One region of the Arthrobacter sp. NPDC056493 genome, then DNA from elsewhere that is predicted to be linked to it. Evidence: riboswitches for the same ligand, from Rfam matches in the RefSeq annotation. Region 1 holds a riboswitch; each other region holds the start of a gene.
The links. Region 1 has a riboswitch for S-adenosylmethionine ahead of ACFQ50_RS06670 (DUF1737 domain-containing protein). Riboswitches for the same ligand answer to the same signal wherever they lie in the genome.

Region 2: another riboswitch for S-adenosylmethionine. It lies ahead of ACFQ50_RS17640 (LLM class flavin-dependent oxidoreductase); the one in region 1 lies ahead of ACFQ50_RS06670 (DUF1737 domain-containing protein).
Region 3: another riboswitch for S-adenosylmethionine. It lies ahead of ACFQ50_RS03530 (homoserine O-acetyltransferase); the one in region 1 lies ahead of ACFQ50_RS06670 (DUF1737 domain-containing protein).

What each region holds. Positions count from the first base shown of each region.
Region 1 is NZ_JBHTSL010000010.1:62,205-64,456, forward strand. Features, by position in the region: gene ACFQ50_RS06660 (O-succinylhomoserine sulfhydrylase) at 1-87, opposite strand, end outside; gene ACFQ50_RS06665 (rhodanese-like domain-containing protein) at 89-499, opposite strand; gene ACFQ50_RS06670 (DUF1737 domain-containing protein) at 496-804, opposite strand; SAM riboswitch class IV at 818-933, opposite strand; gene ACFQ50_RS06675 (NtaA/DmoA family FMN-dependent monooxygenase) at 1,131-2,252, shown strand, end outside.
Region 2 is NZ_JBHTSL010000048.1:22,552-24,803, reverse strand. Features, by position in the region: gene ACFQ50_RS17645 (LLM class flavin-dependent oxidoreductase) at 1-783, opposite strand, end outside; SAM riboswitch class IV at 997-1,105, shown strand; gene ACFQ50_RS17640 (LLM class flavin-dependent oxidoreductase) at 1,142-2,248, shown strand.
Region 3 is NZ_JBHTSL010000005.1:70,964-73,215, forward strand. Features, by position in the region: gene ACFQ50_RS03525 (bifunctional o-acetylhomoserine/o-acetylserine sulfhydrylase) at 1-657, shown strand, start outside; SAM riboswitch class IV at 763-878, shown strand; gene ACFQ50_RS03530 (homoserine O-acetyltransferase) at 891-2,084, shown strand.

The DNA.
Region 1 (2,252 bases):
GGTCTCTTGGAAATTGGTGCGGTCAAGCCCGCCGCGGACGGCCTGGGTATCGGGGCTCCAGCCGGCGGCGTCGTGATTAAAGGTCAACTTAGTTCTTTCCCAGGTTTGTCGGCAGGCCACGGTTCTTCCAGCCGTTCACGGTGCGCTCACCGTAGCGGTCAGGCTCACCCTCGAAGCCTTCGAGAACGTTGTAGGCCGTGAAGCCGGCCTGCGTGGCGGCGGTGGCGGCAGCGATGGAGCGCTGGCCGGAGCGGCACAGGAACAGCAGCTCCACCCGGGTGTCCTCGGGCGCCTGCTGCTTCAGCTGCTCGACGAAGTCGGGGTTGGGAATGCCGCCGGGAAAGGTCCACTGGATGAAGAGCGGATCGTTCTCCGTGGCCTTGGTGTCCGGAATGCCGATGTGCGCCCATTCGCCCTCGGTGCGCACATCCACGAGGACGGCGCCTTCCTCGAGCTTTGCCCAGGCGTCCTGGGGGGTGAGGTCTCCGGCGTAGCTCATGCGTGCCCCTCGAAAGCCTGGGCGGTGAGGTCCTCGTCGGAGTCCAGCCGGTCCACGGCGGTGGCGACGGCCGCATCTGCGGTGGCGATGGCGGCAGGCAGGATGACGGCCTGGGCCACGATGACGCTGGTGCCGTTGAAGGTGGCTGCGGGGCTGCCGTGCAGCACGTATCCCTCGGCCAGGGCCGCCGTGATGCGCTCACAGAACTCGCGGTTGTCCGGCCCCGTGATCAGGCGGTAGGACAGCTTTTCCTCAGGTTTATCCTGCTGGGACGGCAGCGTTGCAACGGCGGGGGCGTCTGACACGACGGATCTCCTTTTCTCACGCTTGCAGCTCGAAGTGGTCGATATGCCGAGTATTCACCTGAGGCACCCCGCCGTGGAATGGAGGGTTGCCGACCGGCCAGTCAGGGCTTCATGCCGGTACTCATTACTCCCCAAAAACGTAACACTGACGACGGCGGCGCGCACCGCCGCCGCCGTCATGTTCCGTAACGCATCGGGCCCGGTGTGAGGCCGCGTTGCGGTTACAAAGCCGGTGGCCGGGAGGATAATGACGGAAGATGAACCGCCGTAACGCCGGATGAAACCAGGCCACAGTGAATGATTCGACCGCGAATACAGTGACTCCCATGCTGCACTTTGGATGGTTCGTGGGCCATGGCTTCGGGGTTCAGGGCTGGGGCACGCCCGGCTACGGAATCGGCTATGACTGGAAGAAGCCGGCCCCCTATCAGCATGCGGTCCGGGAGTTCGAGCGGGCGGGGCTGGACCTGTTCATCATCGAGGACTCGCTCACCGTCCCCGACACTTACGGGGGCAGCGCGGAGGTCTCGCTGGCGCAGGCGTCCTTTGCGCCGAAGCACGATCCGCTGGCGCTGGTGCCGTACCTGCTCTCCGCCACGGAGCACCTGGGCATCGTGCCCACCATCAGCGCCTCCTTCTATCCGCCCTTCACCGCGGCCCGGCTGCTGGCAACCCTGCAGCACTTCTCCAACGGGCAGCTGGGCTGGAACGTGGTGACCTCCGGCAGCGACCTCGCCGCGCAGAACTACGGACTGGACCAGCAGATCGAGCACGACCTCCGCTACGAGAAGGCCGAGGAGTTCGTGGACGTCGTCCGCAAGCTCTGGCGCAGCTGGGAACCGGACGCCATCCTGGAGGACACCCGGGCAGGCATCTTCGCGGACCACACGAAGGTCCGGCCGATCCACCACGACGGCGAGTTCTTCAAGGTCCGGGGACCGCTGAACACGGCACCGCTGCCGGAGGAGCCGGTGCTGGTGCAGGCCGGGGCATCGCCCCGGGGCAAGGCCTTCGCCGGGGCGAACGCGGATGTTGCCATTGCCCTGGCCCGCGGCGTGGACGGCATGAAAGCGTACCGGGACTCCATCCGCGCCGAAGCCGCCGGGGCCGGCCGGAACCCCGACGACGTCAAGGTGCTGTTTGTCCTCAAGCCCACCGTCACCAGTTCCAGGGCCGAGGCCGAGGAGTTGAGGGCTGCCCGGCGGGAGCTCACCCAGCGGGACATCGACAGCCAGCTCAACTCGATCTCCTACCTGTCCGTCATCGACTTCAGGCAGTTCGACCTCGACGCGCCCCTCCCCGAACTCAGCACCAACAGCAACCAGGGCACCCTGGAGCACTTCTCCAAGGCCGCGCCGCCGGGTTCCACCTTGCGGCAGATCCTGCAGGCCCGCAGCGGCGGCGCCGGTGACAGCATCATTGGCACCGCGGAAGAAATCGCCGACTAC
Region 2 (2,252 bases), on a different contig from region 1:
TTTGAAATGCGACCGGTATTCGCCGACGGACTCCAGGACCGCGGCCGGGGCCACATGATAGTTCGCCCCGAAGGGCAGGCCGAGCTTTCCGGCGAGCCGGGCACTGGGGCCGGCGCTGGACCCGTGGATCCAGAACCCGGGAGCGTGGCCCTGCGCCGGGTGGACGGTGACTTCCGTGCCCTGCGCTGCGCGGTATTCGCCGGCGAAGAACGCGATGATGTCCTGGACGTCGTTTTCGAAGTTGTCCGCATCACCGGCCACCCGCCCCAGCAGATCGGCCTGGACCTGGAAGCGCTCGGGAAACTTCCTGCCGAACAGCGGCCGCGGGGCCGGGATCACCAGGCCGTCCACCACGCGGTTCCCCGAAGGGCCGGAGGAGGCCGGCGAAGGGGCCAGCGGAGCGGGAGCCCCGGCCTCTTCGGCCGGCACCTTGGGCACCCCGGACCTGCCAAAGCCGAGGTCCACGCGCCCCGGGTACAGGGCGGACAGTGTCCCGATGTTTTCGGCGATCTGCACCGGCCGGTAGTTACCCAGGATGGTGGCCGCCGTTCCCACCCGGATGCTGCTCGTCGCCGCGGCAATGAGGGCGGACAGGACGTGCGGGGCGGAGCCGGCAACGCCCGGACTCAAGTGGTGTTCGGCCAGCCAATAGCGGCTGTACCCCAGCGCCTCTGCCGAGACGGCCAGCGCAATGCTGTTCCGCAGGGCGTCTGCGGCAGTCTGGCCGGCGGAGACGGGGCTGAGATCAAGGACCGAGAGGGGAACCGCGGAAGGCTTGGGCATGGCAGAACACTACGGAGCGTCCGGCGCCGGCCAAACTCCTCCGTCACCGTCCTCAACGTCCGGAAACCGGGGGTAACCGGAGCCCAAAATCCGTCACAAATGAAGGCTGCGCATGACGGAATGCACCGCTGCTTGACGCGGTATTTCCCGAATTGACACCACGAGACCGGCGGTTTGGAAAAGTCCGGCCAGCCCTCCTAGATTCAACGTCTAGGTCCAGAGTCAGCACGCCAAGGACCGGCTCGTGCTGCGGCAACCCTCAGGCATTTGATGGCGGGGTGCTCCGGAAACAGACCTGGCCGCATTGCGGCAAGTGAATGTCGAGACGGCCGTCCGCGGCCCCTAAAAAGAGGGAACCATGCCTTCATTACCCACACCCAAAAACCGTTCCGCCGTGCTCGGCATCGAGCTCGACGGGGACGGCGCACACCCGGCCGCCTGGCGATTCGCCGCGCACGAGCCCGGCGCGTTGCTCACCGGCAGCCGCATCCGGGAAACCGTCCAGGCAGCGGACATCGCCGGCTTTCACCTGGCCACGTTCAGAGACTCACGGACCACGGACACCGGGGCCGCCGGAGTCGCGGGACGGATAGATGCCGTGCAGCGTGCGGCCTTCGCCTCGACGGTAACAAGGTCGATCGGCCTGGTGCCCGAAGCGGGCGTGGTCTACACGGAGCCCTTCCACGTGGCCACCCAGCTGGCGAGCCTGGACTATTCCTCCCGCGGCCGGGCAGGGTGGCTGGTCAGCGCAGAGAACACGCCGCAGGAAGCACGTTCCGTGGGCCGCGACCAACTTCCCGCCGGGGAGGCCGGCGCGGAGGCGGCGGACGTCGTCGAAAGCGCCCGGCGGCTGTGGGATTCGTGGGAAGACGACGCCGTGATCCGGGACGAGGCCACCGGCCGGTTCCTCGACGCGGGCAAGCTGCACTATGCGGATTTCGAGGGAAACCGGTTTTCCGTGAAGGGCCCGTCGATCATTCCGCGCCCCTTCCAGGGGCAACTGCCGGTAATTGCCCCGGCGGCGCTGCTGCCCGCCGTCGAAGCCGACGTGGCGCTGGTAACCGCGGCCAAGCCGGAGGAGCTGGCGCCAGCTGCGGAGGCTGCAAGGAACGCCGGCGCCCCGCGCACACTCCTGGAACTGGACGTGGTCCTCGACGCCCGTGGCCAGCGGGCAGCCGACCGGCTGGCCGAACTGGAAGCGCACGAGCCATGGCAGGGCGGCGCCCGCTACGTGGGAGACGCGGCCGGGCTGGTGGAGCTCCTCGCCGAGCTGTTCCAGCAGGGCGACGGGGTCTGGATCAGCCCCGCGGTGCTGGACACCGACCTTCCGGAGCTGGCCGCCCTGGTGCTCCCGGAACTTCGGCGCAGCGGCCTGCTGTCCAGCCCCCTCCCGGGCAGCACCCTGCGTGAATCCTTCGGCCTGCCCCGTCCCGCCAACCGCTATGCCGCCGCCGCGGCCCTCTAGAGAG
Region 3 (2,252 bases), on a different contig from region 1:
GTCATCGTGGATTCAGGCAACTTCGACTTCAGCAGGGACCCGGAACGCTTCCCGGGCTTCAACACGCCGGACCCCACCTACAACGGCCTGGTCTACGCCCGCGACCTCGGCGCAGGCGGTGCCCTGGGAGCCAACCTGTCCTACATTCTCAAGGCGCGGGTCCAGTTGCTCCGCGACCTGGGCTCCGCGGTGTCCCCGTTCAATGCGTTCCTCATCGCACAGGGCCTGGAAACATTGAGCCTGCGCGTGGAGCGCCACGTGGCCAACGCGGTGGCCGTCGCCAGTTGGCTGGAAGCCCGGGGCGATGTGGAGTCGGTGGCCTACGCCGGCCTGCCGTCCAGTCCCTGGTACGAGCGTGGCCTGAAGTACGGGCCCAAGGGCACCGGCGCGGTGGTGTCCTTCACCGTGGCGGGCGGAGCCGAGGCAGGCAAGCGCTTCGTGGACGCCCTGGAACTGCACTCCCACGTGGCGAACATCGGTGACGTCCGCTCCCTGGTCATCCACCCGGCGTCGACCACGCACAGCCAGCTGACTCCGGAACAGCAGGGCGTGGCCGGGGTAGCCCCTGGCCTGGTCCGGCTGTCCGTGGGCCTGGAGCACATCGACGACATCCTGGCCGACCTCGAGGCCGGATTCCGCGCGGCGAAGGGCGCCTGATTCCAGGTGCCGCAGGTGGAACTCCCGGCCCCTGAGCGGGCCGGGAGTCACACAGCCGTCACATTCTTCGCGCAGATGTCCGCCTGTTTCGTAAACTGGGCAACAGGTCATGAGTGCCAGCGACAGCCCCGGCTTGCTGGCCGGCAACCCTCCTTCCGCGGTGGGGTGCCCCGGGTGAAGACCTGGCCTGCCGGACAGCTGCCGGCGGGCAAGCGCGTAGAAGAGGTTTACCCATGACGATTTCCGTCAGCAGCACCGACGTTCCCGCCGGCAAGACGCACAGCCGCACAGTTTCCAGCCGAGCAGTTCCCGGCGACACGGTTCTTCCCGACGGCACGGTTCTTCCCGACGGCACGGTCCAGTACCTGAATATTGGCAGCCTGGAGCTCGAGGCCGGCGGATTCCTGCCCGACGTCACCCTGGCCTATGAAACCTGGGGAACGCTCAACGCGGAAGGCTCCAACGCCATCCTCGTCCAGCATGCCCTCACCGGCAGCACGCACGTGACGCGTGGCGCCGGTGACGAGGAGGGCTGGTGGGAACAGCTCGCCGGGCCCGGTGCGCCGGCGGACACTGACAGGTTCTTTGTCATTTCCATCAACATCCTGGGCGGCTGTTACGGGTCCACCGGACCGTCGTCGACCGCGCCGGACGGCAAGCCCTGGGGCTCGCGCTTTCCGCTGGTGACGCTCAGGGACTCCACCGTTGCCGAGGCGAGGCTCGCCGACCGGCTCGGCATCGGCAGCTGGCACGCCGTGGTGGGCGGATCCATGGGCGGGGCACGCGCGCTCGAATGGGCAGTGACTTTCCCGGAGCGGGTGCGCCGCTGCGGCGTCATCTCCGTCGGTGCCAGGAGCACCGCCGAACAAATCGCTTTCGCGCAGGCGCAGACCCTTGCCATCCGGCAGGACCGCCACTTCAACGGGGGGGACTACTACGGCGGCCCGGAACCCGAAGAGGGCCTGGCGCTCGCCCGGCGGATTGCCCACATCACCTACCGGTCCGCCTACGAACTCGATTTCCGGTTCGGCAGGAACGCCCAGGCCGCTGAAGAGCCGCTGCAGGCCGATGCCCTGGCGGGCCGCGGACGTTACCAGGTGGAGAGCTATCTCGACCACCAGGGCAACAAGCTGGTCCGGCGCTTCGACGCCAACAGTTACATCGCCCTGACGGAAGCACTCATGAGCCATGACGTCACCCGCGGGCGGGGGACACTCAAGGAAGCCCTGGCCCGGGTCACCGCCAACTTCTTCGTGGCCGCCGTCGAGACGGACCGGCTGTACTTTCCCGCCCAGTCGATGGAACTCGCCGAGGCGCTGCCCGGGAATGTGGACGTGCACATGATCGATTCGCCGATCGGCCACGATGGCTTCCTCACGGAGATCGGCCAGCTGAACGCCCAGCTCAGGGAACATTTCCTCAACTGATTCCGGAGCCGTCCTTGCGACCGGAGCCGGCCGCATCGTGGCAACGCCGCCGGCGTACGTGTGCATTTATGCAGATGCGCCCTGCACTATTTGGCGTTGAGCTTGCGTCATTGGCAGACCATACTCGTTGAATCCGGCGTTCGTGGTGCGCATCACACCCATTCGCCA